Regions from separate parts of the Enterobacter sp. AC1 genome, predicted to be linked through region 2. Evidence: predicted binding sites of a transcription regulator. Region 2 holds the regulator's gene; the other holds the start of a gene.
The links. The regulator Fur, encoded in region 2, represses iron uptake genes when iron is present. The targets are predictions, from matches to a motif close to ATAATAATGAGAACNACTATCAA.
Positions count from the first base shown of each region.

Region 1: M2433_RS12225 (Nramp family divalent metal transporter) is a predicted target of Fur. The motif match lies at 12,789-12,811, and genes of this name have one in related genera.

Region 1 covers NZ_JBNDIZ010000003.1:519,583-535,593, forward strand. Annotated here, with positions in the region: gene lpxP (kdo(2)-lipid IV(A) palmitoleoyltransferase) at 251-1,171, shown strand; gene ypdK (membrane protein YpdK) at 1,531-1,602, shown strand; gene alaC (alanine transaminase) at 1,655-2,893, opposite strand; gene M2433_RS12185 (hypothetical protein) at 2,958-3,251, opposite strand; gene M2433_RS12190 (LytS/YhcK type 5TM receptor domain-containing protein) at 3,281-4,987, shown strand; gene M2433_RS12195 (LytR/AlgR family response regulator transcription factor) at 4,991-5,722, shown strand; gene glk (glucokinase) at 5,758-6,723, opposite strand; gene M2433_RS12205 (ion channel protein) at 6,930-8,165, shown strand; gene ipdC (indolepyruvate decarboxylase) at 8,166-9,824, opposite strand; gene mgrA (L-glyceraldehyde 3-phosphate reductase) at 10,010-11,008, shown strand; gene M2433_RS12220 (DUF2502 domain-containing protein) at 11,136-11,480, shown strand; gene M2433_RS12225 (Nramp family divalent metal transporter) at 11,511-12,749, opposite strand; gene M2433_RS12230 (NupC/NupG family nucleoside CNT transporter) at 13,099-14,286, shown strand; gene M2433_RS12235 (EAL domain-containing protein) at 14,333-16,011, opposite strand, start outside.
Region 2 covers NZ_JBNDIZ010000002.1:390,992-407,002, reverse strand. Annotated here, with positions in the region: gene seqA (replication initiation negative regulator SeqA) at 1-496, opposite strand, end outside; gene ybfF (esterase) at 680-1,453, shown strand; gene ybfE (LexA regulated protein) at 1,582-1,869, shown strand; gene fldA (flavodoxin FldA) at 2,025-2,555, shown strand; gene fur (ferric iron uptake transcriptional regulator) at 2,846-3,292, shown strand; gene chiQ (ChiQ/YbfN family lipoprotein) at 3,400-3,729, opposite strand; gene chiP (chitoporin ChiP) at 3,777-5,174, opposite strand; gene glnS (glutamine--tRNA ligase) at 5,621-7,288, opposite strand; gene nagE (N-acetylglucosamine-specific PTS transporter subunit IIBC) at 7,458-9,479, opposite strand; gene nagB (glucosamine-6-phosphate deaminase) at 9,808-10,608, shown strand; gene nagA (N-acetylglucosamine-6-phosphate deacetylase) at 10,664-11,812, shown strand; gene nagC (DNA-binding transcriptional regulator NagC) at 11,821-13,041, shown strand; gene nagD (ribonucleotide monophosphatase NagD) at 13,087-13,839, shown strand; gene asnB (asparagine synthase B) at 14,089-15,753, shown strand; tRNA gene M2433_RS06765 (tRNA-Met) at 15,981-16,011, shown strand, end outside.

The sequences.
Region 1 (16,011 bases), on a different contig from region 2:
CGAAACAACGTTGAAATCTATAACAACCGTAAAATCAAACACCTCCCGAACTGCCGCTTTTTTAATCAAAAACGAGTAATAGCACATATCGTATAACGGTGCTACATTATGCCGCCCACCCAATGTCAGCTATGGCCAGGTAACGCCGTAAAGATCGGTAAAGCCTGCAACCATGACCTTGTACTACGGTCTAATAGGCACGTGGTATCGCATTAAGCGTTACTTTCACCGGCTCTACATAGGTTTCTCTATTTTGTCTCAATCCAATTTCAAACGCGCATTTTTGCATCCGCGTTACTGGTTTACATGGTTTGGCCTTGGCTTACTGTGGCTGCTGGTACAGCTTCCTTATCCGGTGATCCGCTTACTGGGTTCAAGACTCGGCAGCATATCCCGCTATTTCCTGAAACGTCGCGAATCCATCGCGCGTAAAAATCTTGAGCTTTGCTTTCCTCAATACAATGCCGAGGAGCGCGAGAAGCTCATCGCTGAAAACTTCAAATCTATCGGCATGGCGCTGCTGGAAACCGGCATGGCCTGGTTCTGGCCGGATGAGCGTGTCCGCAAGTGGTTTGATGTGGAAGGCCTGGATAACCTTAAACGCGCGCAGATGCAAAATCGCGGCGTGATGGTCGTCGGCGTTCACTTTATGTCGCTGGAACTGGGTGGCCGCGTGATGGGTCTGTGTCAGCCAATGATGGCCACCTACCGCCCTCACAACAGTGCGCTGATGGAGTGGGTTCAGACCCGTGGCCGCATGCGTTCCAATAAGGCGATGATCAGCCGTAATAACCTGCGCGGTATGGTCGGTGCCCTGAAGAAAGGTGAGGCCGTCTGGTTTGCACCCGATCAGGATTATGGACGTAAGGGCAGCAGCTTTGCACCGTTCTTCGCGGTTAAAGACGTTGCGACGACCAACGGCACCTTTGTTATTTCGCGTCTGTCGGGCGCTTCCATGCTGACCGTGACGATGGTGAGAAAAGCGGATAAATCAGGCTATCGTCTGCACATCTCCCCTGAAATGGCTAACTATCCGGAAAACGAGTGCGAAGCCGCAGCGTTTATCAACAAAGTCATCGAAACTGAAATCATGCGTGCGCCGGAGCAGTATCTCTGGATGCATCGTCGTTTCAAAACGCGCCCCCTCGGCGAAGCCTCGCTCTATATTTAAGCGCTTTATGAAGGTTAGTTTCGCTAAGAAACTAACCTTTTCAATCACCTGCCATCCTGCTGCAAAATCGTCTTTCTGTGCGTCGCTCAAAGTGAATTTATTGCGTTGCGAAATCAAACTGTCGCCGTTCCACGACAGTCGTAAGTAACGGAAATTATTTAAAAAAATCCCTCTTGTCACCCCCCATTTTTAGGCGTACATTAGCGCCGTCTGGCATCAGGAAAGCACAGAATTCTGAGCTGGAGTCGGCGGCGTAACGGGAAAATTCTCATTTCCGTTTTGACCGGATTTCAGTTCTCTATACTCAGGTGGACTCTGTTTTTAAATGCGTACCAGCAAGATACGCGGAGCGATGAAACGTGAAATATTTCTTTATGGGCATTTCGGTGATTGTTTTAGTCTGGGCCGGAACCTTTGCCCTGATGATCTAGTGAAGAACATGCTGTCAAAAAAACAGGAGCCATCGGCTCCTGTTTTTTTATGTCATGACGACGCGGGGGTTTCAGCGACGCTCTTTGAGGAGAGCATCCCATCGGCCCGGAACATACTCTTGATGCCCCTCACCGCCTGACGAATACGGTCGCTATTTTCAATCAGGGCAAATCGCACATGGGTGTCGCCGTAATCACCAAAGCCAATGCCCGGTGACACACACACCTTTGCGTCCTGGAGCAGTTTTTTGGCAAACTCCAGGGACCCCATCGCCGCGTACGGCTCAGGAATTTTAGCCCAGACGTACATGGACGCTTTCGGCATTTCTACCATCCAGCCCGCTTCATGTAGCCCTTTTACCAGCACGTCGCGGCGGCGCTTATACTGGGCAGCAATCTCGTGAACACACTGCTGATCGCCCTCCAGAGCAGCGATAGCGGCGACCTGGAGCGGCGTGAAGGTGCCGTAGTCGTGGTAACTCTTAATACGCGCCAGTGCACTCACCAGCGTTTTGTTACCCACCATAAAGCCAATACGCCAGCCCGCCATGTTGTAGCTTTTCGACAGGGTAAAGAACTCTACCGCCACGTCACGCGCGCCCGGGACCTGCATAATCGACGGAGCCTTCCAGCCGTCATAGACGATGTCAGCATAGGCCAGATCGTGAACCACCAGCACGTCATAACGCTTCGCCAGCGCGACCACTTTCTCGAAGAAATCGAGCTCCACGCACTGGGCCGTTGGGTTCGACGGGAAACCGAGGATCATCATCTTGGGTTTCGGATAACTTTCGCGAATCGCGCGTTCCAGCTCGTTAAAGAAATCGACACCTTCCACCAGCGGCACGGAACGGACCTGCGCCCCGGCAATGACCGCGCCGTAGATATGAATTGGATAGCTTGGGTTAGGGACCAGAACCGTGTCGCCATGGTCCAGCGTGGCCAGCATCAGGTGTGCCAGCCCCTCTTTCGAGCCGATGGTAACAATGGCTTCACTTTCAGGATCGATATCAACCTGATAGCGATCCTGATACCAGCGCGAGATCGCGCGACGTAACCTGGGAATACCGCGAGACGTTGAGTAGCCATGGGTATCCGGGCGCTGGGCAACCGTGCAGAGTTTCTCAACAATGTGCGGTGGCGTTGGGCCGTCAGGGTTACCCATACTAAAGTCGATAATATCTTCGCCGCGCCGACGCGCAGCCATCTTCAGCTCAGCGGTGATGTTGAAAACGTAAGGGGGGAGACGATCGATACGCGTAAAACGGCGTTCAGGACTGAATTCAGCCATAGATTCCTCAGATTAACGTTAGCGCCCGGACCGTCCGAGCGACGCTGCCACTGATGTGGCGTGTTTAGAAAATAACCTGAAAAAAATCATGCTGTCGAGAGGGAAATGAAAAAAAAAGCGCTCGCAAGAAAACCGGAACCCGGCTGCGCCTAAAAGCGGAAGCCTTTGTTTGAAGAACGCCTGTCTGGTAGCGGTTATTTAACATGATGATATCAAAACAGTTACCACATGCCGAGCCGACGATAAAAAACCGGGACGCGTCAATCCCCGGCAGATTATCCCCTTTGTAAATTATGGTTTTTCCCCATTTGATAAACCTGACGGATAGCTGGTCAATACGCGCCAGGTTTTTTATCATGGTTCTTTCCCGTTTTACCAGGTCTACTCGTGCACGAAATATTCACTATGCTGCTGGCGGTTTTTGACCGTGCAGCATTAATGCTGATTTGCCTGTTCTTCCTTATCCGCATTCGCCTTTTTCGCGAGCTGCTGCACAAATCTGCACACTCGCCAAAAGAGCTGCTGGCCGTTACCGCCATCTTTTCGCTGTTTGCCCTGTTCAGCACCTGGTCCGGCGTGCCGGTAGAGGGGTCGCTGGTGAACGTGCGCATTATCGCCGTCATGTCCGGCGGGATTTTGTTTGGCCCGTGGGTGGGCGTCATCACCGGCCTGATTGCCGGGACCCATCGCTACCTGATTGATATCGGTGGCGTAACGGCGGTGCCATGCTTTATCACCAGCATTATCGCCGGGGTGCTGTCCGGCTGGATCAGCCGCAAAATCCCGAAAAAACAGCGCTGGCGCGCCGGGATCGTCGCGGGCATGGTGTGCGAAACGCTGACCATGATCCTGGTGGTCGTCTGGGCCCCCACCACCGCACTGGGGCTGGATATCGTCTCGAAAATCGGTATTCCGATGATCCTCGGCAGCGTCTGCATCGGTTTTATCGTGCTGCTGGTGCAGAGCGTCGAAGGGGAAAAAGAGGCCAGTGCCGCACGTCAGGCCAAGCTGGCGCTGGATATTGCCAACAAAACGCTGCCGCTTTTCCGCCACGTTAACGCGGAATCGCTGCGTCAGGTCTGCGAGATTATTCGCCACGACATCCATGCTGATGCCGTCGCCATTACCAATATCGACCACGTTCTGGCCTACGTCGGCGTGGGGGAGCACAACTATCGCGACAATGACGATACCATAAGCCCGACCACCCGACAGGCAATTAACTACGGTAAAATCATTATTAAAAACAATGATGAAGCCCACAGAACGCCGGAAATCCACTCCATGCTGGTGATCCCGCTGTGGGAAAAAGGCGTCGTGACGGGCACGCTGAAAATTTATTATTGTCACGCGCATCAGATCACCTCCTCACTGCAGGAGATGGCCATTGGCCTGTCGCAGATCATCTCCACCCAGCTTGAAGTTTCGCGGGCAGAGCAACTGCGTGAGATGGCAAATAAGGCAGAGCTGCGCGCGCTGCAGAGCAAAATTAATCCTCATTTCCTGTTCAACGCCCTGAACGCTATCTCTTCTTCCATTCGTCTTAATCCGGACACCGCGCGCCAGCTGATTTTTAACCTGTCGCGCTATCTACGCTACAACATTGAGCTGAAAGATGACGAGCAGATCGACATCAAAAAGGAGCTGTATCAAATCAAAGACTACATCGCGATTGAGCAGGCGCGCTTTGGTGACAAACTCACGGTCATTTACGATATTGACGAAGAGGTTAACTGCGTGATCCCGAGCCTGCTTATCCAGCCGCTGGTCGAAAACGCAATCGTACACGGTATACAGCCCTGTAAAGGCAAAGGCGTCGTCACCATCAGCGTCACCGAAAGCGGCAACCGCGTGCGCATTGCCGTGCGCGATACCGGCCACGGGATTGATCCAAAAGTTATTGAGCGCGTGGAGTCTAACGAGATGCCCGGGAATAAAATCGGCCTGCTGAACGTGCACCACCGGGTCAAACTGCTTTACGGCGACGGACTGCATATTCACCGTCTTGAACCGGGCACCGAAATTGCTTTTTACGTCCCGAATGAACGCTCTCTCGTTCATACGACCACATCATTGTTACCCCATGTGGAGTAACCCATGAAAGTCATCATCGTAGAAGATGAATTCCTGGCTCAACAGGAGCTAACCTGGCTTATCAAAACCCACAGCAATATGGAGATTGTGGGCACCTTTGATGATGGTCTGGACGTGCTGAAGTTTTTGCAGCATAACCGGGTCGATGCCATTTTCCTGGATATTAATATCCCCTCGCTGGATGGCGTATTACTGGCGCAAAACATCAATCAGTTTGCCCATAAGCCGTTTATCGTTTTCGTCACCGCGTGGAAAGAGCACGCCGTGGAGGCTTTTGAGCTGGAGGCATTTGACTATATTCTGAAGCCTTATCAGGAGTCGCGGATTGTCAGCATGCTGCAAAAGCTGGAGGCCGCATGGCAGCAGCAGGCTGCGCCCGCGAACGCCAGCCCAGCGGTGCGGGAAAACGACACCATCAACCTGGTCAAAGATGAGCGCATCATCGTGACGCCGGTCAATGACATCTACTATGCCGAAGCCCATGAAAAGATGACGTTTGTCTATACGCGGCGGGAATCTTACGTGATGGCGATGAACATCACCGAATTCTGCAGCAAACTGCCGGCGGCACACTTTTTCCGCTGCCACCGTTCGTTCTGCGTGAATTTAAACAAGATCCGCGAGATCGAACCGTGGTTTAACAACACCTATATTTTGCGCCTGAAAGATCTGGATTTTCAGGTGCCGGTGAGCCGCAGCAAGGTGAAAGAATTCCGCCAGTTGATGCATCTGTAAAGAAAGCGCCCCCTCCTTCCGGAGAGGGCTCTGTGTCAGAGGATTTGACCGAGAACCTGACGCAGGTGGGCCCCCGAGCCAAGCAGGCCAGGGTTATCATGCACGATCAGATAAACCGGAATGTCCTGCACATAGCTTCTGAAACGGCCTTTATCTTCAAACCCGCCGCGGAAGCCTGAGGCCTTAAAGAAGTCGAGGAAGCGCGGTACGATGCCACCCGCAATATAGACGCCGCCGAAGGTACCCAGCGTCAGCGCCAGGTTACCGCCGAAACGTCCCATGATTACGCAGAACAGCGACAGCGCGCGGCGGCAGTCAATGCAGCTGTCCGCCAGCGCGCGTTCGGTGACGTCTTTCGGCTGCAGGTTTTCCGGCAGACGACCGTCCGATTTCACAATCGCACGGTACAGGTTCACCAGCCCCGGACCGGAGAGCACGCGCTCGGCGGAGACGTGGCCGATTTCAGCGCGTAATTCTTCGAGGATAATGCCCTCTTCTTCGCTGTTTGGCGCAAAGTCCACGTGGCCGCCTTCACCCGGCAGGCTCACCCAGCGCTGAGCAACGTGAACCAGATGCGAAACGCCCAGACCAGTACCGGCCCCGTAAACCGCAATCGGCTTGCCTTCGACCGGTTCGGCACCGCCAAACTGGATCAGATGCTCTGGCTTCAGCATCGGGATCGCCATGGACACCGCGGTGAAGTCATTGATGATTTCAAGATGCGCAAAACCGAGGTTTTTTTTCATCCCGGCGATGGAGAATGCCCAGGTATGGTTGGTCATTGCGACCCAGTCGCCGGTTATCGGGCAGGCAATCGCGATGCAGCCGTCTTCAACGCTCAGCTGCTGCTCTTCCAGGTAGACGCGGACAACGGCCTCAAGGCTTGGATAATCCAGCCCTGAGTAGGTTTTTGCCCGGGAAATTTCACCACTACTTACATCGCACAATGCGAGGCGCGCGTTCGTGCCGCCCACATCGCCTACCAAAGCATACTTTGTCATTCTTCTACTGCTCCGCTAAAGTCAGAATAAATCTTTTGGGACACTGTAAGTTCAAGGCGTGATAACAACAACGACCGGAAGGTGAATGCCCATGGATTATCGATCTTCGTCACAGAATAACTTTACCGTTTCAGCACCTTTTGCACTATTGCCATAAAGCTGATTGTGCAAAGTAACGTCATTGCGTTTTGTACAAGGAAATCATCATGCTCCACCCGCGAGCCAGAACCATGCTGTTGCTGGCAATCCCGGCGCTAATCATTGGCATAGCCTCAAGCCTGGTGCTCATTGTCGTGATGAAAGTCGCGTCGGTGCTGCAAACGATGTTATGGACAGCGCTTCCGGTAAAACTGGGCGTCACCCCTGATTCCTCTGCCTGGATCATTATGATGCTGACGTTGACCGGCATTGCGGTGGGCCTGGTCATCCGTTTTAGCCCCGGGCATGCCGGCCCCGATCCGGCGCAGGAGCCGCTGATTGGTGCCCCGGTTTCTCCTTCCGCGCTGCCGGGGCTGATCGTTGCGTTGATTGTGGGCCTGGCAGGCGGCGTCAGCCTGGGGCCTGAGCATCCGATTATGGCGGTGAATATTGGCCTGGCGGTTTTCCTCGGTTCACGCATTTTGCCCCGCGTTGGCGCGCTGGACTGGACCATCCTCGCCTCAGCAGGCACCATCGGGGCGCTTTTCGGTACGCCCGTTGCCGCAGCACTGATCTTTTCTCAGACGCTCAGCAGCAATAACGACGTCCCGCTCTGGGATAAACTCTTTGCCCCGCTGATGGCCGCAGCCGCCGGGGCGCTGACGACCAGCCTGTTTTTCCATCCCCATTTTTCCCTCTCCCTGCCCCACTACGGCCAGATGCAGATAGCCGATATCTTCAGCGGCGCCGTCGTTGTCGCGATTGCCATCGCGCTGGGCATGGTGGCGGTATGGTGCCTTCCACGCCTGCACCGGCTGATGCATAAACTCAAGCACCCGGTATTGATTCTGGGTATCGGCGGTTTGATTCTCGGGGTTTTAGGGGCAATCGGCGGAACGGTGACGCTGTTTAAAGGTCTGGACGAGATGCAGCAGTTGGCCTTCAGCCAGGTGTTTAGCGTATCGGATTATCTGCTGTTTGCCGTGATAAAACTGGCCGCACTGGTGATGGCTGCAGCCTGCGGTTTCCGCGGCGGACGCATCTTCCCGGCGGTCTTTGTCGGCGTAGCGCTGGGGCTGATGCTCCACGAACACGTCGATGCCGTTCCGGCAGCGATTACCGTTTCCTGCTCGATTCTGGGGCTGGTGCTGGTGGTCACGCGCGATGCCTGGCTGAGCCTCTTTATGGCCGCCGTGGTAGTACCGGATACCACCCTCATCCCGTTACTTTGCATCGTGATGTTGCCCGCCTGGCTCCTGCTGGCGGGCAAACCGATGATGATGGCCTGGCGAAACGACAGGTAATCAGGCGCTGTTGCGCGCTTCCAGCGCTTTAGTAAGCGCCCCCAGCAGCGGCGGGATGTCGGCTTTCGGCAGCATCACCTCAATCAGCGAGAGCCGCTCGTGGTGCGCCACTTTTTCAAGGACGTCCGCCAGCTGCTCCACTTCGCTGACCCGCCAGCACTGGGCATGAGGATCGAGGCTCAGCGCCTGCGGGATTTGCGTCCAGTTCCACAGCGCAATATCGTTATATCGCTGCTCTGGCCCGTGGATTGCCCTTTCCACCGTATACCCTTCGTTGTTCAGAACCAGAATGATCGGATGCTGTTTATCCCGCAGCATCGAGCCGAGCTCCTGGATGGTGAGCTGCGCCGCGCCGTCCCCCGTCAGCACAATCACGCGCCGGTTCGGGCAGGCCGTTTGCGCGCCAAATGCCGCCGCCAGCGTGTAGCCAATCGACCCCCACAGCGGCTGGACGATAAAATTCACGTCTGCCGGAAGCCGAAGATCGATCGCGCCGAAGGCCGAAGTGCCCTGATCCGCAAGAATAATGTCTCCCGGACGAATAAACGTCTGCAACGTTCTCCAGAAATTCTCCTGCGTCAGCGTGCCGTCCGGCTGCAGATAGGCCATCGCGTTTTGAGACGACGGTGCAGGCGTGCCGTGCACGTGCTGCTTGCACAGTTCCACCAGCGTCTCAATCGCCTGAAGCATCGGGATACCGGTAAACCAGATATCCCCGACACGTGCGGCATGAGGCTGAACTTCTATCGTTTGCGACGGGGTTAACTGGTGGGTGAAGCCGGCGGTCAGGGTATCGGTAAATCGCGTGCCGATGCACAGTACCGTGTCCGCCCCTTCAATCGCTTCTTTTACCGCGCCGGCGCTCGCTGAACCGCTGTACGTCCCGTAAAAGCCTGCGTGTCGCTCGTCAAAGATGCCTTTGCCCATCAGCATGGTAGCGTGCGCCATCGGCACTTCTTTGACCCATTTCTGTAGTGCATGCTTCAGGCCATGGCGCAGGACAAGGAAATCGGCCAGCAGCGCCGTGCGCTTGCTCATGGCCAGCTTGCTCTCGGCGGCATCCCGGAACGCCTTCAGGCAGGCGCTATCGGCATGCGCATGCCGGAGAGTGAGAGCGTTTACAGGAGGCGTGGCGGCTTTTTTTGCCACATCGGCAGGCAGCATAAGATAGCCGGGGCGACGTTCCCGGAGCATGGTAGTTAACACCCGATCAATCTCATAGCAGGCATTTTGTTCGGTCAGGATCGCCTGTGCGGCAGTGATCGGTTCGCTCATATGGTAAAAGTGACGAAACTCGCCGTCGCCCAGCGTATGGTGCAGCAGTTCCCCTCGCTGCTGTGACGCCATACCTGGCGCCCCCACAATATGCAGTACCGGAACGTGCTCGGCATAGCTGCCCGCAATGCCGTTCATGGCGCTTAACTCTCCTACGCCAAATGTCGTCAGCAGCGCGGCGAAGCCCTTACATCGGGCATATCCATCAGCGGCATAAGAGGCGTTTAACTCGTTGGCACAGCCCACCCAACAGATATCGGGGCTGTCTATCACGTGGTCGAGAAACTGCAGGTTATAGTCGCCCGGCACGCCAAACAGATGATCGGCTCCACAATCAGTAAGACGGTCCAGCAGGTAATCGGCGACGCAGTATGGGGTACGCATGAACAGGTATCCTTCTAATGTTGACCTCACCTTGAGTATTAAAGAAGCGTGATGGCTGTCCAGAATTGGCGCTAAGAAGGGTATGGAAAGAATGCTTTACAAAAAATGCTGCGCTATGCTGCTTTTTTTCACGTTAATGTAAACGCATACACTGATTTTTCTCTTCAGCGCCAGAGGTCATAAGAATGGGTTATCAGCCGAACAAAAATCGTTATCAGACAATGGAGTATCGCCGCTGCGGGCAAAGCGGGCTCAGGTTGCCCGCCATCTCGCTTGGGCTGTGGCATAATTTTGGCGATACCACGCTTATCGAAAACAGCCGTCAACTTTTACAGCGCGCGTTCGATCTGGGTATTACGCATTTCGACCTTGCCAATAATTATGGCCCGCCACCGGGATCCGCCGAACGTAATTTCGGACGCATTTTGCAGGAGGATTTCCTGCCCTGGCGCGATGAGCTGATCGTTTCAACCAAAGCGGGGTATACCATGTGGGATGGCCCGTACGGCGACTGGGGGTCACGCAAATATTTGCTGGCAAGCCTGGATCAAAGCCTGAAGCGCATGGGGCTGGAGTATGTAGATATCTTTTATCACCACCGTCCCGACCCACAAACGCCGCTGCTGGAAACCATGAAAGCGCTTGACCACGTGGTGCGTCAGGGAAAAGCCCTGTATGTCGGGTTATCCAACTACCCGGCCGATCTGGCCCGCCAGGCGATTGATATCCTTAATGACCTTGGAACCCCCTGCCTGATCCACCAGCCGAAATACTCCATGTTTGAACGTGCGCCGGAAGCGGAGTTGCTGGACGTATTGAAGGAAAAAGGGGTTGGCTGTATTCCCTTCTCGCCGCTGGCCGGGGGACAACTGACCAACCGCTATCTGGACGGCATTCCCGCAGACTCCCGCGCGGCAAGCGGCAGTAAGTTCCTTAACCCTGACCAGATTACCGAAGCGAAGCTGGAGAAAGTAAGACAACTCAACGCGCTGGCGGAAGGCCGAGGCCAGAAGCTGTCGCAGATGGCGCTGGCCTGGATATTACGCCACGAATCGGTGACGTCTGTGCTGATTGGCGCGAGCAAAGTCGCCCAGATTGACGATGCCGCGGGTATGCTGGAAAACCGTCATTTCTCCGCCGAAGAGCTGGCCCGTATTGAAGCCATCCTGAACGGCTCAAAATAAAACCACTTTTAGCAAAAAGTGCTCCCACTCAGGAATTCGGAGTTGAGGCGATGAAACGAGCCTTTACCAACTCGTAATATTGCGTTAACAGGCCCAACAAAGGCCCCGATCGTGAAGGAGAAAGAGTATGTTCAGGTCACTGATTCTTGCAGCGGTATTACTGGCTTCATCAGCCCCGCTGATCGCCACTGCGGGCGAAATCACCCTGTTGCCATCAGTAAAATTACAAATTGGCGATCGTGACGACTACGGCAGATACTGGGACGGTGGCTACTGGCGCGACCGTGACTACTGGCATCGTCACTATGAGTGGCGCGGCGATCGCTGGTGGAAACATGATAACGGCAGACACCGCGGATGGTATAAAGACAAAGCGTATGAGCGCGGTTACCGTGAAGGCTGGAAAGATCGTGACGACCGCCGCGGCGGCTGGGGTCACGGCAAAGGCCATGGTCACGGCCATCATCACTAATCATAAAGGCGCCCCGCGGCGCCTTTTTTGTTAAAGCCCCAGCGCGGTTCCAATCAACAGCCACAGGTTCAATGCCACCACCACCACCACAATGGCCCATCCGGCACGTTTCACCAGCGTTGAGTTGACCAGATCGCCCATCAGGGTTTTGTTGCTGGTAAAGATCAGTAGCGGCACCAGCGCCAGCGCGATACCAAAGCTCAGCAATACCTGGCTCATGACCAGAATTCGCGTGGGATCGAGCCCCATCAGAATCACGATAAATGACGGCAGCATGGTGACGGAACGACGCACCCACAGCGGAATATGGAACCGGACAAATCCCTGCATTACCACCTGACCTGCCAGCGTGCCCACCACCGTCGAAGAAAGACCGGCAGCCACCAGGCTCAAACCAAATATCGTGGCGGCTGCATGGCTCAGGAGCGGCTCCAGCGTGAGATAAGCCTGGTCGAGATCGGCGATGCCGGTATGGCCGTTAAAGTGGAAAGCGGCGGCTGCGGTAGCCATCATCGCCAGATTCACAAACCCCGCGATGGTCATGGCTATAGCCACATCCCACTTGGTTGCGGAATAACGTTCTTTACGCGTCCCACCGTGGAGATGCTGGGTCAGCGAGGAGTGCAGATAAATCACATGCGGCATGATGGTCGCCCCCAGTACCCCGGCGGCCAGGAACACCGCTTCCGAGGTTGGCAGGCTTGGGATCACCATCCCTTTACCGAGCTGCGCCAGATTAGGTTGAGAGAAAATCAGCTCGACGATGTACGCCGCCGCGACAAACAGCAGCAGACCGCCGATGACCTTCTCCAGCGGTTTTTGGCCGCGACGCTGCAGCATCAGGATCAGGAATGTAGCAATCCCGGTCAGTACCGCCCCCTGCAACAGCGACACGCCCAGAATCAGCTTAAAGCCGATCGCCGCACCGATAAATTCAGCGAGGTCCGTTGCCATGGCGATGATTTCCGCCTGAACCCAGTAGAGCCAGACGGCCGGACGCGGATAATGATCGCGAATTTGCTCAGCCAGATTTTTACCGGTGGCAATCCCCAGCTTTGCAGAGAGCATCTGAATCAGCATTGCCATCAGGTTAGCCCAGACAACCACCCACAGCAGCTTATAGCCGAAGCTCGCCCCGGCCTGAATGTTGGTCGCAAAGTTACCTGGATCGATATAGCCAATGGCAGCGATGAACGCAGGTCCCATTAATGCGAACCGCAACTTGCGCGCTGCTCTGCTACTGCTACCCTCTACGCGACTGTTTGTCATTTCTGCCTCTGAAATATAGCCTTTGCTATGTTTAATGCTATCAAAATGAGAATGATTATCAAGATCATTTGTGAAGTTTACAGTGATTTCTCTGATAGCCTGGAACGATAGACGGGCGGGTAAGCGAGGGCGATTTAACAGAAAGCGAAATCACGCGCTCTTTTGTGAAGACTAGCACACAAACTTAACTTTTCACTCATTTACCTAACATAACAAAAATGTATTGTGGATCACTATTTTTGAGACTCGTCACAGGATGTAACTATAGTGTGCCCTTGATCTCGTTTTCTTTTCGCTTGTTACATAGAATGTGCACGAAAATTAAACCTGCCTCATATTTGGAGCAAATATGGACCGCGTCCTTCATTTTGTCCTGGCACTTGTTGTCGTTACTGCACTTGCATTGCTGGTCAGCACAGACCGCAAAAAAATTCGTATTCGTTATGTTGTCCAGCTGCTGGTCATTGAAGTATTACTTGCGTGGTTCTTCCTGAACTCCAACGTCGGCCTCGGCTTCGTGAAAGGCTTCTCCGAAATGTTCGAAAAACTGCTCGGATTCGCTAACGAAGGGACGAACTTTGTCTTCGGTAAAATGAACGACGAAGGTCTGGCGTTCTTCTTCCTGAAAGTTCTGTGCCCAATCGTCTTTATCTCCGCGCTTATCGGTATTCTGCAGCACATCCGCGTTCTGCCGTTCGTTATTCGTGGAATTGGTTTCCTGTTATCCAAAGTGAACGGCATGGGTAAGCTGGAATCGTTTAACGCCGTAAGTTCCCTGATCCTCGGTCAGTCTGAGAACTTCATCGCGTATAAAGATATTCTCGGCAAAATGTCCCGTAACCGCATGTACACCATGGCGGCAACCGCAATGTCTACCGTTTCCATGTCTATCGTGGGCGCGTATATGACCATGCTGGAGCCGAAGTACGTTGTTGCTGCGCTGGTTCTGAACATGTTCAGCACCTTTATCGTGCTGTCGCTGATCAACCCGTACCGCGTTGACGCCAGCGAAGAAAACATCCAGATGTCCAACCTGCATGAAGGCCAGAGCTTCTTCGAAATGCTGGGTGAATACATTCTGGCCGGTTTCAAAGTGGCGGTTATCGTTGCCGCCATGCTGATCGGCTTCATTGCGCTGATTTCTGCGCTGAACGCCCTGTTCGCCGCGGTGCTGGGTATCTCCTTCCAGGGTATTCTGGGCTACATCTTCTACCCTGTTGCATGGGTGATGGGTGTTCCGGCTCACGAAGCGCTGCAGGTGGGCAGTATCATGGCGACCAAACTGGTTTCTAACGAATTCGTGGCGATGATGGATCTGCAGAAAATCGCCAGCACGCTTTCTCCGCGCGCGGAAGGCATTCTGTCCGTGTTCCTGGTCTCCTTCGCGAACTTCTCGTCCATCGGTATCATCGCCGGTGCGATTAAAGGTCTGAACGAAGAACAGGGTAACGTGGTTTCTCGCTTTGGCCTGAAACTGGTTTATGGCTCTACCCTGGTGAGCGTCCTGTCTGCTTCTATCGCGGCACTGGTTCTGTAACGTTTACCGTTAAACAAAAAAACCGGGAGCCTGGCTCCCGGTTTTTTTATGCCCGTAATTCTTCCAGCGGTTTGGGTTTGCCTATCAGATACCCCTGCAGGTAGTCCACACCAAAGCGGAGCAGCATCTCGCGCTGCGCCGGTGTTTCTACATATTCAGCAACCACGCACAGCGATTTTGTCTTCGCCAGATTACACATCGACTGCACGATCATCGCATCCATGTCATCGGTACAAATGTCTTTCACAAAGCAGCCGTCAATTTTAATGATGTCCGCCTGCAGACGCCTGAGGCGCTCATAGTTCGCGTAGCCCGTACCAAAATCATCAATGGCAATCCGGAAACCGTAATCCCGCAGCTGCTGGAGATTGCTGATACTGCTTCCTGAATTCGAGAAGGCCTGCTCCTCGGTGATTTCAAGAACGACGGCCTGAGGCGCGATGCCGTGCTGCTCAAAGAGCGCGCAAATCTCACCGGCGACCTCTTTTTGCATCAGCGTCAGCGGCATCAGATTAACGGAGAAGCGGGCACCGGCCTGCGTCGCAGGATGATCGCGCAGCCACGCCAGTAATTTTTCCATGACGTACATATCGAACCGGTGGCTCAGGTTGAACTGGGCAATCAGCGGAATAAAGCGATCGGGGGTAATCATCTCTCCCTCGCTTTCCATACGCGTCAGAATTTCGTAGTACCCGCTGCCGTCGGCCTTCTGGATGGGCTGTGCGTAGAGATGGAACTGACCGGCCTCCAGGGCATGTTTAATCCTCGCCAGCATCAGCACGCGCTCTGTCGTTTGTCCTGAAGCCGCTTCGAGGCTATTCGTGAGCGCAAGAACGTTGTGCTCGCCGCAGGATTGCTCAGCCAGCCAGCTCAGTTGGCCCAGCGTGTGGTGCAGCTTTTCACCGTTTTCAACCATTCCCCAGGACGCGCCAAACTCGATATCCAGCCCGGTATTGTTCCAGAAAATCTTGCGGCTATTCAGCCGATCGACCATATGCTGGAGACGTTCAGCGATTCCCGGCCCCAGTAATACCAGCACCAGCTCGCTTCCCGGAAGCTGGAAAAGCGCTTCATCTTTTTGCAGAAGCGGTTGAAGCGACGCGGCAATCGTTCGTTTGCAATGGACCCGCATGAGGATCCCGTAGTGGCGGCTTAAAAACTCCAGGTTATCCATACGCAGAATGCTTACTTTTGCATCCGGGTGAATCTCAAGATGATCCTCCAGCGCGCGAATATTGGGCAAACCGGTCAGCGGATCGGTGAGCGCCCTGTTCTGCCATCCCCGCTTCAGCCACTCGCTGCGCTGGTAAATTCGCGACATGTAAAGCAAACAGATGGCGAAAGAGATAAGTACGGAGAGGATAAAGGAGAGCGAATGGCCCGATTCCACCCCGTTAAGAAAATTGTAGTTGTAGGACAACAGCAGGAGTGCAGATGCTGCCCACAGCAGAGAGATAAGCGCATAGGTCAGGCGACTTATCGCTAAGGTAAAAAGAATAAAAATCAGCGGCATCAAATAGCCCGCAATGACGGGTGATTCAAAGGGGCCGCATAAAATGACGAGAATGAAACTTAAAAACATCAACCAGACAAAAATATATAATGAATTCTTGTGAAAAAACACGGGCTTCACGCTTCGCCGCCAGAAATTCTTCGCATAACGAGGATTAATTATCATTCTTAATGGGTAATAGAACATCATGGTAAAAATCAGCGCCGCGCATA
Region 2 (16,011 bases):
GCATGATATGTTCAATCATGCTGCACTTGCGGCCCGTATTGGTATTGGTGATCACCCAGTACGGGGTGCCAGGAACATGTTTTGGTTTGGTTTGGTTGCCATTTTGCAGCAGCGTCTGCTCGTCACCCGCGAAATAGACGCGAGTACGACCGTGCAGCGACTCGGTCGCTTCAGCAAACGCTTTGTTATCCAGTGAATAAAGTGTAGACAGCACCAGCATAAAGCGGTTAACCGCCTTTTTCTGCTCCGCATATTCATCGGACAGCAGCAGCTCGCGCATCGCGCGCACTTTATCTTTTGCCGGCGTCACGGCAGGTTTAGCCTGTGCAGCAACGCTCGGCTGAGACACGACATCTTTGGTGACTGGGGTTGCAGGCTGTGAAGCGGCGGAAATTTTAAGCATGCGCCGTAAAATGTCGGACGCGCTCTCCCCGATATGCCGCGTCTGGCTGGCAATATACTGATAGAGTTCGTCATCAACTTCGATTGTTTTCATCTTAATCCAGTGCGATTTCTTATCTGAATACAAGTCATTGGGATTATAGGGTCAAATCCCAACAGCGGATAGCGTCAAACCCGGTTGGCAGCAAAAGTCAGATTAAACTGGAACCTTGCAGCCGGGCGGCAGAATGGTCAACATGATACCCTAACCTGACATACGTAAAAAAAGAACTTTGCCATGAAATTGAATACCCGAGCGCAAACTGCACAATCGCCGAACAATAATTCTCCCATCGTACTGGTTCACGGGCTTTTTGGCAGCCTGGATAACCTGGGCGTGCTGGCGCGCGATCTGGTTACCGACCACGATATTTTACAGGTCGATATGCGCAATCACGGTCTTTCCGGGCGTTCAGACGAAATGACCTACGCCGCGATGGCACAGGATCTGCTGGATACGCTGGACGCCAACGGCCTGCAGAAGGTAACACTCATCGGGCATTCAATGGGCGGCAAAGCGGTAATGGCCCTGACGGCGCTTGCGCCGGAACGTATTAACGGCCTGGTGGTAATTGATGTCGCGCCCGTGGATTATGACGTCCGCCGTCACGACGAGATTTTTGCTGCCATCAATGCGGTCACTGAAGCGGGCGCTGCGACCCGCCAGCAGGCGGCTGCGGTCATGCGTGACCATCTTGATGAAGAAGGCGTCGTGCAGTTCCTGCTGAAGTCGTTTGTTGACGGACAATGGCGTTTTAACGTGCCGGTGCTCTGGGCGCAGTACAATAATATCGTGGGCTGGGAAACGGTACCTGCCTGGCCACACCCTACCCTCTTCATTCGTGGCGGTAACTCTCCTTATGTTACCGACGCGTACCGCGACACCTTGCTGGCACAATTCCCGCAGGCGCGCGCCCACGTGATTGCCGGGGCCGGACACTGGGTTCATGCTGAAAAACCTGATGCCGTGTTGCGCGCCATTCGCCGCTATCTTGCTGATACTGCAAATTGATTAAAAAGAGAGCGACTGGAAGGCTGCGGGCTTCCAGTCGTTGGCGTGCCGTTTTTGGTGATGTATGATGGCGCGCTTATCGCCCGGGCATTAGCAGGGCGGCGTGTTTCCCCCGAAGTCTCAGAATCATGGCCAAAGAACAAACGGACCGTACGACACTAGATCTGTTCGCGAATGAGCGTCGACCGGGACGACCCAAGACGAATCCGCTCTCGCGCGATGAACAGCTGCGTATCAATAAACGCAATCAGCTTAAACGCGATAAAAATCGTGGGCTTAAGCGTGTCGAACTGAAGCTTAACGCCGACGCCGTCGATGCGCTTAACGAGCTGGCTGACGCGCGGAATATCAGCCGCAGCGAGCTCATTGAAGAGATGTTGATCGCCCAGCTTGAGACGTTACGCAGCCAGGCATAAGTCTGAAAATCCCCTTTATCGCCCTTTTCATGTAGCACAGAGTGCAGTCCTGCGCGATAGCTGTTTCCGCAGGGTTGCCAGTTCTGCTATTATTGCCCTTATCCGTGGCCAAATTGCGCCACCATACTATTAAGTTTCAAGAGGTTATTTTACTCATGGCAATCATCGGCATTTTCTTTGGCAGTGATACCGGCAATACCGAAAATATCGCAAAAAACATTCAAAAACAGCTCGGTAAAGACGTTGCTGATGTGCATGACATCGCCAAGAGCAGCAAAGAAGATCTCGAAGGCTATGACATTCTTCTGTTGGGTATTCCAACCTGGTACTACGGTGAAGCCCAGTGCGACTGGGATGATTTCTTCCCGACGCTGGAAGAAGTCGACTTCAACGGAAAGCTGGTCGCCCTGTTTGGCTGCGGCGATCAGGAAGACTACGCCGAGTACTTCTGTGACGCGCTGGGGACTATCCGCGACATCATTGAGCCGAATGGCGCAGCGATCGTTGGCCACTGGCCAACTGCCGGTTACCACTTCGAAGCGTCTAAAGGCCTGGCCGATGACGATCATTTCGTGGGTCTGGCCATTGATGAAGACCGTCAGCCAGAGCTGACGGCAGAGCGCGTTGAGAAATGGGTTAAGCAGATCCGTGAGGAACTGCACCTGGACGATATTCTTAACGCCTGATTTCTTCCGCGGCGCAGCGGCGGCTGCGCCAGTGCTCCAGGTCAAACCGATTAAATTAATCGCTACAATCTTTTAACTTTTTCGTCCAGACCTGTACAATGTCTCCCTGATAAACGTGGTTTTCCTTTGAACAAGTTTGTTGGTGATACCACGTTTTTATAAGCATATTTTGCCTGAGACTTGCAGTTTTCATTTAGCCATGGCAGTTCTATAATGAGACGCATTATCCCGGGTGCATTTTCTGTCACTTCCTACAGAAGTGAATCGTTTAGCAACAGGACAGATTCCGCATGACTGACAACAATACCGCATTAAAGAAGGCTGGCCTGAAAGTTACGCTTCCTCGGTTAAAAATCCTCGAAGTGCTTCAGGGTCCAGACAATCACCATGTCAGTGCGGAAGACCTCTACAAACGTCTTATCGACATGGGTGAAGAGATTGGGCTGGCTACCGTCTATCGCGTGCTGAACCAGTTTGACGACGCGGGCATTGTTACCCGTCATAATTTCGAAGGCGGTAAATCTGTTTTCGAACTGACCCAGCAGCAGCACCACGATCACCTGATCTGCCTCGATTGCGGCAAGGTCATTGAATTTAGCGATGATTCCATTGAATCACGTCAGCGTGAAATCGCCGCGCGTCATGGCATCCGCCTGACCAACCACAGCCTGTACCTTTACGGTCACTGCGCTGAAGGCGACTGCCGCGAAGATGACCACGCGCACGACGCAAAATAATCAGTATTCATACTCTGAGCCAGCCGCAAGGTTGGCTTTTTTTTTTCCTGTTTTCAGGCATAAAAAAGCCCGGTAAGCTTAGCGCCACCGGGCATGATAACAGCAGGTTAATTACTGTTACTGCTGCGGATCTCTTTCCAGATCTGGTCGCAACGCTTCGCCACTTCCTGATCGTTACCGGTTTTACGCGCCTGGATACAGGCCTGGTAATCCATCACGCGAACATTTTCCTGCGTTGCGAACTGTTCATGCGCTTTCTCTTTTTTCAGCACATTCAACACGCTCTGGCAGGCCTGAATTTTCTCCGGCGAGCCTTCAGCGGTATTGATGCACGCGCTGTAGGCCTCCTTGAGACGGGAGTCTTCTTGAGGGGCCTGAGTCTGAGCACACGCCACCAGCCCCGACGCCAGCAGCGCGACAATTACGATTTTTTTTATCATGTGCAGTCTCCGGTCCGGCGGGCGCTAACCCGCCGGACGATTCATCAGAAGATGGTGAACGGTGCGATAACCATGAATTTCACGTCACGTTCGTCCTGGAAGATGTTGCCGTAACCGCCCGCATAGCTCGGGATATCGGAGTGGTTGTCATACTGGGTGAAGTGCAGTTTGAACATCGTGCCTTTCGCGCGACCATCCTGCAGGGTATAGATAGCATCCAGGCTGTAGGAGGACTCTTTCAGACGATAGTTTGGATCGTAGTAGGCATCCGGTGTTGCCATATCGGCAGGTTTTGCATCCCAGGCGTAAGCGTAAGAGGCACCCACGGCCCAGCCAGGCAGATTCCAGTTTTTGAGGTCATACATTGCGCCGAAGAAGACCGCTTTCTCGCCGTCGGCGTTGAAGTCGGAACGGTTATCCCACCAGATATCCAGGCGGCCGTTGGACGATGCATAGGTCGGGGTCATACGCTGCAGGAAGTACCCCTGCTGCCCTTCCGCCTTAACCCATGTGCCTTCCAGGCGCAAATCAACCTGACCGACCTTGTAGCCGAAGGTCAGCGCCTGTAACCACGCGGTGCCGTCATAAATATCATTGACGCCACCGTTGCTGACCTTGTCGCGCGTACCGTAGAACTGGTAGCTGGTGCTCAGCGGGCTACCCGCGACATCAAACTTATAGCTGGCCTTGGCAAAGTACTGATCGACATAATCTTGCGCCTGGCCAAATGCGGCTTCGAGAACCAGATCGTTTTTGAAGTCGTATTTCGCACCCAGCGAGTGCAGATAATCTACTTTGGTTTTCTTATCGTTCTGGTAGAACTTGTCCATTTCGATGTGCCATGGTGCTTTATACTCGTTGGTCCACATATAAGAGAAGCTCAACGCACCCGCATCACCGTAGTCAAAGTTCGCCCCGGCTTCTGCCCCCTGATAGGTACCCGGCATAAAGCTCCAGTGCGGCGCTAACAGCGTCTGGCCGGTTGGCTGAATATAGCCACCGCGCGCCCATACCGGGCCGTATTTAAATTTCGCTGCGGCCTTATAAAGGCTGATTCCGCTCTTATCCCCGGACCAGTCTTCTTTATAGGCTTTGTTGCTGGAGGAGAAGGCAATTTCGTTCGGGTGGCCGCTGTCGCCGTTTTCCGCCATTTCGATTGCGGTGAACGCAGCAATATCCAGACCGAACATATCCGCGGCATAACCCGACTGGAAGTCCAGGTTGGCGTTCCAGGTGGAGTGAGAAAGGTTAGTTTTGTATTTGTCTTCAGTGACGTCTTTACGGTCACGTTCACGCTGCCAGTAATAAATACCGCCCGTGAGGGTAGAATCTTCGATGAAACCCGCGGCTTTCGCCTCTGGTGTAACGACCAGGCCCGACATTGCTGTCACACCGGCAATAGCCAGCGCCAGCGCACTACGTTTGCCACTGAACGTACGCATAGATTATTCCTCTTTGACGAATTAAAACGCCTGAAACGGCGAAAATAAAAAAGACCAAATGGTCAGGGGTAGTTATAAATACCCTCGAATTAACTACCGTCTTTAGGTTATTTTTCGCGACGCGAATTATCAATGCTTTTCAGCGGACAAAAGTCAGGATTATGACGAAGTGCACATAATTGGTAGTGCTTTGTAACATTTACCGGAGGGCGAGATTTGGCGGGGCAAGCCATTAAATTTCAGAGGGTAAGATCGTTAATTGCTGTTACTTTTTACAAATTGCGTATTGATGATAAAAAACAAACTTTTTTCAGAAAAATAAGTAGCACCACATTGACCTGATATTTTCCACGATATTATTACCCCCCTGCTTTAACGATATGATCGTTAAATAAAAAAACGCCGCAATAAGCGGCGTTTGTCTCTCATTGACCAATGCAGCGTTATTATTCGCCGATTTTGGTCCAGGTATCACGCAGACCCACGGTACGGTTAAATACCGGTTTTTCCACCGTGCTGTAACGGCTGTCCAGGCAGAAGTAACCTTCACGCTCGAACTGGAACGCTTTACCCGCTTCAGCGGCTTTCAGGGAAGGCTCCGCATAACCCTGCTTGATCACCAGAGATTCCGGGTTGATGGTCGCCAGGAAGTCTTCAGCAGCACCCGGGTTTGGCACGCTGAACAGACGATCGTACAGACGAATTTCCACCGGCAGCGCGTGGGATGCGCTCACCCAGTGAATAACGCCTTTCACCTTGCGGCCGTCCGCCGGATCTTTACTCAGCGTTTCAGCGTCATATGAACAGAAGATGGTGGTGATGTTACCTTCCGCGTCTTTCTCTACGCGCTCTGCCTTGATGACGTAGGCATTACGCAGACGCACCTCTTTACCCAACACCAGACGCTTGTACTGCTTGTTGGCTTCTTCGCGGAAGTCAGCGCGGTCGATCCAGATTTCACCGCTGAACGGCACGTCACGGCTGCCCATTTCCGGCTTATTCGGATGGTTAGGCATGGAGACCAGCTCGCTTTCACCCTGCGGATAGTTCTCGATAACCAGCTTCACCGGATCGATGACCGCCATCGCGCGCGGTGCGTTTTCGTTGAGGTCTTCGCGAATGCAGGATTCCAGAGAAGCCATTTCAATGGTGTTGTCCTGCTTGGTCACGCCGATACGTTTGCAGAACTCACGAATAGACGCGGCAGTATAACCACGACGACGCAGACCAGAGATGGTCGGCATACGCGGGTCGTCCCAGCCCTCAACGTGCTTGTCGGTCACCAGCAGGTTCAGCTTACGCTTGGACATCACGGTGTATTCCAGATTCAGACGAGAGAACTCGTACTGACGCGGATGCACAGGAATGGTGATGTTATCCAGTACCCAGTCATACAGACGGCGGTTGTCCTGGAACTCCAGCGTACACAGGGAGTGGGTGATGCCTTCCAGCGCATCGCTGATGCAGTGGGTGAAGTCGTACATCGGGTAGATGCACCACTTGTTACCGGTCTGGTGGTGTTCAGCAAATTTAATACGGTACAGCACCGGATCGCGCATCACGATGAACGGAGACGCCATATCGATTTTGGCACGCAGGCAGGCTTTGCCCTCTTCGAAGCCACCGGCACGCATTTTTTCAAACAGCGCCAGGTTCTCTTCCACGCTGCGATCGCGGAACGGGCTGTTTTTGCCCGGTGCGGTCAGCGTACCGCGATATTCACGGATCTCGTCAGCAGACAGCTCGTCGACGTACGCCAGACCTTTGTTGATAAGCTCTACCGCATAGGCGTACAGCTGATCAAAATAGTCAGAGGAGTAGCAGATATCGCCAGACCAGTTGAAGCCCAGCCATTGCACGTCGTTCTTAATGGACTCAACGTATTCGATGTCTTCTTTTACTGGGTTGGTGTCATCGAAACGTAGGTTGCACTGCCCCTGATAGTCCTGGGCAATGCCAAAGTTCAGGCAGATAGATTTTGCATGCCCGATATGCAGGTAGCCATTTGGCTCCGGCGGGAAGCGGGTATGAATTGTGGTGTGCTTACCACTGGCCAGATCTTCATCGATGATCTGACGAATAAAGTTACTCGGGCGGGCTTCTGCCTCACTCATCGTGGATTCCTCAAAGCGTAAACAACGTATAACGGCATATGATCTTATAAGCCGGACGTAGTGACAACCCTTAAAACGGCTCTGAAGAAAATAATGGGGGCATTTGCTGCAAAAAAAAGCGGCGGAGGATATCCCCCGCCGCTTAAGGCATGACTCTACTCAGGAGCGATTACTTGCCTTTAATCTCATACAGCGGCGTTTGACCCGCAACCACCTGACCTTTCGCCTGGATGACCAGGCCACTGAAGTCGTCGATGTTGCTGCAAACCACCGGGCTTATCATGGAGCGCGCGTTGGCGTTCAGGAAGTCCAGATCCATTTCCAGAACCGGCTGACCGGCCACCACTTCAGCGCCCTCTTCCACCAGGCGAGTAAAGCCCTGACCGTTCAGCGCAACGGTATCGATACCCATGTGGACAACGATCTCCGCGCCATTTTCGGTTTCGAGGCAGAACGCGTGGTTGGTGTTGAAGATTTTCACGATGGTACCGGCAGCAGGAGACACAACGGTTTTGTCCGTTGGTTTCACCGCAACACCGTCACCGACCGCTTTGCTGGCGAACGCTTCATCAGGCACCTGCTCAATCGCAACGACCTCACCGGTGACGGGAGATACCAGCGCGGCAACCGTTTTGGCGTTAGGTACCGCCTGCGGTTTTGCAGCAGCAGGGGCCGCAGCGGGCGCAGCGCTTGCTTCAGCGGCTGCAACCGGGCCGGTCGTTTTCATTGCGTTGGCAATTTTTTCCGCAACGAAGCCGACGATAATCTGCACGCTGGTTTTGTTCAGGCGGATAACACCGGACGCGCCCAGGCGTTTTGCCAGCGCTTCGTTTACCAGAGAAGAATCTTTCACGTTCAGACGCAGACGGGTGATACAGGCATCAATGCCGGTCAGGTTGTCAGAACCGCCAACAGCTGCAATGTACTGACGCGCCAGGCCTGATACGTCCTGATCCTGAACACCGCTCACGTTCACATCCTGACCATCCGCTTCGCTACCGGCCACGGCCAGTTCACGACCCGGGGTCATCAGGTTGAATTTGGTGATAGTGAAACGGAAGACCATGTAGTAGATGGCGAAGAACACCAGACCTTGTGGGATCAGCATCCACCAGTGGGTTGCCAGCGGGTTACGGGAAGAAAGCACCATATCCACCAGACCCGCACTGAAGCCAAAGCCCGCAATCCAGTGCATGCTTGCCGCGATAAACACGGAGATACCGGTCAGCACAGCGTGGATCACGTACAGCACAGGGGCCACGAACATGAAGGAGAATTCCAGCGGCTCGGTGATACCGGTGAAGAAGGCCGCAAACGCGCCCGCCATCATAATACCCAGCACTTTCGCTTTGTTTTCTGGACGCGCGCAGTGGTAGATAGCCAGCGCAGCGCCTGGAAGACCAAACATCATGATTGGGAAGAAGCCTGCCTGATAACGACCGGTAATACCGACAACCGCTTTACCTGCTTCGATGGACTGTGCGCCACCCAGGAAGTTAGGGATATCGTTAATACCCGCAACGTCGAACCAGAACACGGAGTTCAGCGCGTGGTGCAGACCAACCGGGATCAGCAGACGGTTGAAGAACGCGTACACGCCCGCACCGACGGAGCCCAGTTTCTGGATGTGTTCACCGAAGTTCACCAGACCGTCGAAGATCACCGGCCAGATGTACATCAGGATGAACGCAACAAAGATCATCACAAAGGAGGTCAGAATAGGCACCAGGCGACGACCGCTGAAGAACGACAGCGCTTTTGGCAGCTCTACGCTACTGAAGCGGTTGTACAGTTCGGCAGAGATGATACCCACAAGGATACCGACAAACTGGTTGCTGATCTTACCGAATGCCGCCGGAACCTGGTCCGCCGGAATTTTTTGGATCATGGCCACCGCTGCAGGCGAGCAGAGAGTGGTTAACACCAGGAAACCGACAAAACCGGTCAGCGCAGCGGCACCGTCTTTGTCTTTGGACATACCGTAAGCCACACCAATTGCAAACAACACGGACATGTTGTCGATAATGGCGGAGCCTGACTTGATAAAGAACGCCGCCAGCGCGCTGGTGTTACCCCAGCCGTTGGGGTCGATCCAGTAGCCGACACCCATCAGGATGGCTGCGGCAGGCAGCGTGGCGACCGGCACCATCAGTGCGCGACCAACCTTTTGTAAATAACCTAGAATACTCACTTTCTTCCCCCTATGAGACCCCGTTTAAGGCATGTTCTCAGCTCTGTTTTTTATTGTGTCACGAACTCTATATACAGTTGATGATTCACTGGCATTGTGAGTGTGTGAAAAATTAATTCGTATCGCAAATTAAACGCGTACTTTTTGTGATTTTTGTCACCAAATATCGTTTATTACCCTCCCTTTCACTGGCTAACAACGAAAACTTATTTTATCATTCGAAAAATCAAGACGGATTGATCCGGCCTGAAAGGTTCCAGGTTACGCTTAAGCATCAGGTTCCGATAGCCATCCGCCCACTCTTCTACTTTAACTCTTGAGGTGAACAATGAGACTGATTCCCCTGGCAACTGCTGAACAAGTCGGCAAATGGGCCGCTCGCCATATCGTTAACCGCATTAACGCGTTCAAACCGACCGCCGATCGTCCTTTCGTACTGGGTCTCCCGACGGGGGGTACTCCGCTGACCGCGTATAAAGCCCTGGTAGAGATGCACAAAGCAGGCCAGGTTAGCTTCAAACATGTTGTGACCTTCAACATGGACGAATACGTCGGCTTACCGAAAGAACATCCGGAAAGCTACCATAGCTTTATGCACCGCAATTTCTTTGATCACGTTGATATTCCATCTGAAAATATTAACCTGCTGAATGGAAACGCGCCGGATATTGACGCAGAATGCCGTCAGTATGAAGAAAAAATCCGTTCCTACGGTAAAATCCACCTGTTCATGGGCGGTGTAGGCAACGACGGTCATATCGCGTTTAACGAACCGGCGTCATCTCTCGCTTCCCGTACGCGTATTAAAACGCTGACCCATGACACACGCGTGGCAAACTCCCGCTTCTTTGACGGTGACGTTAACCAGGTTCCAAAATACGCTCTGACCGTAGGCGTAGGCACCCTGCTGGATGCCGAAGAAGTGATGATTTTGGTCCTGGGCGGCGTGAAAGCGCAGGCGCTGCAGGCTGCCGTTGAAGGCAACGTGAACCATATGTGGACCATCAGCTGCCTGCAGCTGCATCCTAAATCAGTCATCGTTTGCGACGAGCCGTCCACGATGGAGCTGAAGGTGAAAACGCTGAAATACTTCAACGAGTTAGAAGCTGAGAACATCAAAGGTCTGTAATTGAATAACCGCCTCTTCATCAAGAGGCGGCCGCTTTTTTTAACCGGGGGTCGTTATGTACGCTTTAACCCACGGTCGGATTTATACCGGCCATGATATTCTGGATGACCATGCGATTGTTATCGCCAATGGCCTGATTGAACGTGTTTGCCCGCTGGCAGAGCTGCCGCCGGAGATTGAACAGCGCTCACTCAATGGAGCAGTAATCTCCCCCGGTTTCATCGACGTACAGCTGAACGGCTGCGGCGGTGTGCAATTTAATGACTCCGCCGATGCGGTAACGGTCGAAACGCTGGAGATCATGCAGAAAGCCAACGAGAAATCAGGCTGCACCAGCTATCTGCCAACGCTCATTACCAGCAGTGATGACCTCATGAAGCAGGGTATCCGCGTGATGCGCGAATACCTGGCCAAATATCCGAATCAGGCGCTGGGTCTGCACCTTGAAGGGCCATGGCTGAATATGGTCAAGAAAGGGACGCATAACCCGAATTACGTGCGTAAACCTGATGCGGAACTGGTTGACTACATGTGCGCGAATGCCGACGTCATCACCAAAGTGACGCTGGCGCCTGAAATGACCGGCACTGACGTCATCAGCAAACTGGCCGCCGCCGGGATTGTTGTATCAGCGGGCCACTCTAACGCCACGCTGAAAGAGGCCAAAGCCGGCTTCCGCGCGGGCATTACCTTCGCGACGCACCTTTATAACGCCATGCCGTACATCACGGGACGTGAACCGGGTCTGGTCGGCGCGATTCTGGATGAGCCAGACGTTTACTGCGGCATTATCGCGGACGGTTTACACGTCGATTACACCAACATTCGCAATGCCAAGCGGCTGAAAGGTGACAAACTCTGTCTGGTAACGGATGCCACCGCCCCGGCAGGTGCAAATATTGAGCAGTTCATTTTTGCCGGTAAAACAATATACTACCGCAATGGACTGTGTGTGGATGAAAACGGTACGCTGAGTGGTTCCTCTTTGACCATGATTGAAGGGGTGCGTAACCTGGTTGAGCATTGCGGGATTGCGCTTGATGAAGTCCTGCGTATGGCCACCCTTTATCCAGCTCGCGCTATGGGCGTGGATAAACAGCTTGGCGGAATTGCACCAGGTATGGTTGCAAACCTGACGGCATTCACACACGATTATAAAATTATTAAGACCATCGTTAATGGTAACGAGGTCGTCACTGAGTAAGTAAAAGTATGACACCTGGCGGACAAGCTCAAATTGGTAATGTCGATCTCGTTAAACAACTTAACAGTGCGGCGGTATATCGTCTGATTGACCAACACGGGCCAATCTCACGTATTCAAATAGCCGAACAAAGCCAGCTTGCTCCCGCCAGCGTGACAAAAATTACCCGCCAGCTCATTGAGCGCGGTCTGATCAAAGAAGTCGATCAGCAGGCTTCCACCGGGGGCCGCCGCGCGATCTCCATTATTACCGAAACCCGCAATTTTCAGGCAATTGGCGTCCGGCTGGGTCGCCATGACACCACGCTCACGCTCTACGATCTGAGCAGCAAAGCCATTGCGGAAGAGCACTATCCCCTTCCGGAGCGCACCCAGGAGACGCTGGAGCATGCGCTGCTGAATACCATCGCGCAGTTTATTGAAAGCTGTCAGCGCAAGATCCGCGAACTCATCGCCATCTCCGTCATTCTTCCCGGCCTGGTCGATCCGGAAAGCGGCGTGATCCGCTATATGCCGCACATTCAGGTTGAAAACTGGGGGCTGGTCGACGCGCTGGAGAAACGTTTCAAAGTGACCTGCTTTGTGGGCCACGACATTCGCTCACTGGCGCTGGCTGAGCACTACTTTGGTGCGAGCCAGGATTGCGAAGACTCTATTCTGGTGCGCGTTCACCGCGGTACGGGCGCAGGCATTATCTCTAACGGCCGAATTTTTATCGGTCGCAACGGTAACGTCGGTGAGATTGGCCACATTCAGGTTGAACCCCTCGGTGAGCGCTGCCACTGCGGCAACTTCGGTTGCCTTGAAACCATTGCTGCCAACACGGCCATCGAGCAGCGCGTTCGCCATCTGCTGGAGCAGGGTTATCAAAGCCGCGTCACGCCCGACGATTGCAAGATAGGCACCATCTGCAAAGCCGCCAATAAGGGCGACGCGCTGGCCTGTGAAGTGATCGAGCAGGTGGGGCGCCATCTGGGGAAAACCATCGCCATCGCCATTAACCTGTTTAACCCGCAAAAAGTGGTGATCGCGGGTGAAATTGTGGAGGCAGAAAAGGTGCTGCTGCCCGCCATTGAAGGCTGTATTAACACCCAGGCGCTGAAAGCATTCCGCCAGAACCTCCCGGTGGTTCGATCAAAGCTTGACCATCGCTCGGCGATTGGCGCGTTCGCGCTGGTCAAACGCGCCATGCTCAACGGGATCCTGCTCCAGCATTTGCTGGAAAGTTGATCGGGACTTATAGTAACGCCTTCTTTTTTTGATGCCGGATTGTCCATGACCATTAAGAATGTAATTTGTGATATCGACGGCGTGCTGATGCACGACAACGTTGCCGTGCCGGGTGCTGCGGAGTTTCTTCACCGCATCATCGACAAAGGAATGCCTCTGGTTCTTCTCACGAACTACCCTTCCCAAACCGGTCAGGATCTGGCAAACCGCTTTGCCACGGCGGGCGTCGACGTTCCGGACAGCGTGTTTTATACCTCGGCGATGGCCACGGCGGATTTCCTGAAGCGTCAGGAAGGGAAAAAAGCCTACGTCGTCGGTGAAGGCGCGCTGATCCACGAGCTGTACAAAGCGGGTTTTACCATCACCGATGTTAACCCGGACTTTGTGATTGTGGGTGAAACGCGCTCCTATAACTGGGAGATGATGCATAAGGCATCCTTCTTTGTGGCTAACGGCGCGCGCTTTATTGCGACCAATCCGGATACCCATGGCCGTGGTTTTTATCCGGCCTGCGGCGCGCTGTGCGCCGGTATTGAGAAGATCTCCGGGCGCAAACCATTCTATGTTGGCAAGCCAAGCCCGTGGATTATCCGCGCCGCGCTCAACAAGATGCAGGCCCACTCCGAAGAAACCGTTATCGTCGGCGACAACCTGCGCACCGATATTCTGGCCGGTTTCCAGGCGGGTCTGGAGACGATTCTGGTCCTCTCCGGCGTCTCTCAGCTTGATGACATAGACTCGATGCCGTTCCGGCCAAGCTGGATCTACCCCTCCGTCGATGAAATTGACATCATCTGATACCGAACCACGCCTCAGGGCGTGGTTCTTTATTTTTACGCCTGCAAAACACAACCCCATCTAACAAAAAAGCACTTTCATTGCATAATCATCAATAAATGTGCTCATGGCATACGCATTTTTCACCGATCCGCAACCGCCATTGCACTATTTCCGCTTTTACCCGTAAAACGCTTGCGCGCCCTGCCCCTTTGCGGCATTTTCATAAGCAAGCAACATTACAAAGCAACAGGGTTAACGGAGAAGGTTATGTGTTCAATTTTTGGCGTACTGGATATTAAAACTGACGCGGGCGAACTGCGTAAAAAGGCACTCGAACTGTCCCGCCTGATGCGCCATCGCGGTCCGGACTGGTCCGGCGTTTACGCCAGTGACAAAGCGATTCTGGCTCACGAACGTCTGTCTATTGTTGACGTCAACGCCGGTGCACAGCCGCTGTATAACGAGAAAAAAACGCACGCGCTGGCCGTCAACGGTGAGATCTACAACCACCAGGTGCTGCGCGCCGAGTACGGCGACCGCTACGCCTTCCAGACCGGCTCTGACTGTGAAGTCATCCTGGCGCTGTATCAGGAGAAAGGCCCCGAGTTCCTGGACGACCTGCAGGGCATGTTCGCCTTCGCCCTGTACGACAGCGAAAAAGACGCCTGGCTGATTGGCCGTGACCACATTGGTATTATCCCGCTGTACATGGGCCACGATGAACACGGTAACTTCTATGTTGCGTCTGAAATGAAAGCCCTGGTACCGGTCTGCCGTACTATTAAAGAGTTCCCGGCGGGAAGCTACCTGTGGAGTAAAGACGGCGAGATCCGTCAGTATTATCAGCGTGACTGGTTCGACTACGACGCGGTGAAAGACAACGTCACGGACAAAGCCGAGCTGCGTCAGGCGCTGGAAGATTCCGTTAAAAGCCACCTGATGTCTGACGTGCCATACGGCGTGCTGCTCTCCGGCGGTCTGGACTCCTCCGTGATCTCCGCGATCACCAAGAAATTCGCCGCGCGCCGCGTGGAAGATCAGGAGCGTTCAGAAGCCTGGTGGCCACAGCTGCACTCCTTTGCCGTGGGTCTTGAAGGGGCACCTGACCTGAAGGCCGCGCAGGAAGTGGCAAACCACCTGGGTACTGTGCACCATGAAATTCACTTCACCGTGCAGGAAGGCCTGGATGCGATCCGCGATGTGATCTATCACATTGAAACCTATGACGTAACAACAATTCGCGCCTCCACGCCGATGTACCTGATGTCGCGTAAGATCAAAGCGATGGGCATCAAGATGGTGCTCTCCGGTGAAGGTTCTGACGAAGTGTTTGGCGGCTACCTGTATTTCCACAAAGCGCCGAACGCTAAAGAGCTGCACGAAGAGACCGTGCGTAAGCTGCAGGCCCTGCATATGTTTGACTGCGCGCGCGCCAACAAAGCGATGTCGGCATGGGGTGTTGAAGCGCGCGTTCCGTTCCTGGATAAGAAATTCCTCGACGTGGCGATGCGCATCAACCCGCAGGATAAAATGTGCGGCAACGGCAAAATGGAAAAACATATCCTGCGTGAATGTTTTGAATCCTACCTGCCGGCAAGCGTTGCCTGGCGTCAGAAAGAGCAGTTCTCTGATGGCGTCGGCTATAGCTGGATCGATACCCTGAAAGAGGTGGCGGCAAAACAGGTTTCTGACCAACAGCTGGAAACCGCAAGCTTCCGCTTCCCATACAACACGCCAGGCTCGAAAGAGGCGTATCTGTACCGCGAAATTTTTGAAGAGCTGTTCCCGGTTCCGAGCGCTGCGGAGTGCGTACCGGGTGGTCCTTCCGTCGCCTGCTCTTCTGCTAAAGCGATTGAATGGGATGAATCGTTCAAATCCATGAACGATCCATCAGGACGTGCGGTAGGCGTTCACCAGTCAGCCTACAAGTAATCACTCAAATCGCACCAGGGCCCCTCAGGGGGCCCTATTTTTTTGCCTCACATTTCATCGCCAAAAACCGATTAATAACCAATAATTGCCGAATATTCGGTCACGCTGTTCGCAACCTAACCAAACAGTCACATTCCGGCTATTTTCGTTGAAAAAGGTGTTGACGCTGCAAGGGTCTATACGCATAATGCGCCCCGCAACGCCGATAAGGTAACGCGAAAAAAGATGGCTACGTAGCTCAGTTGGTTAGAGCACATC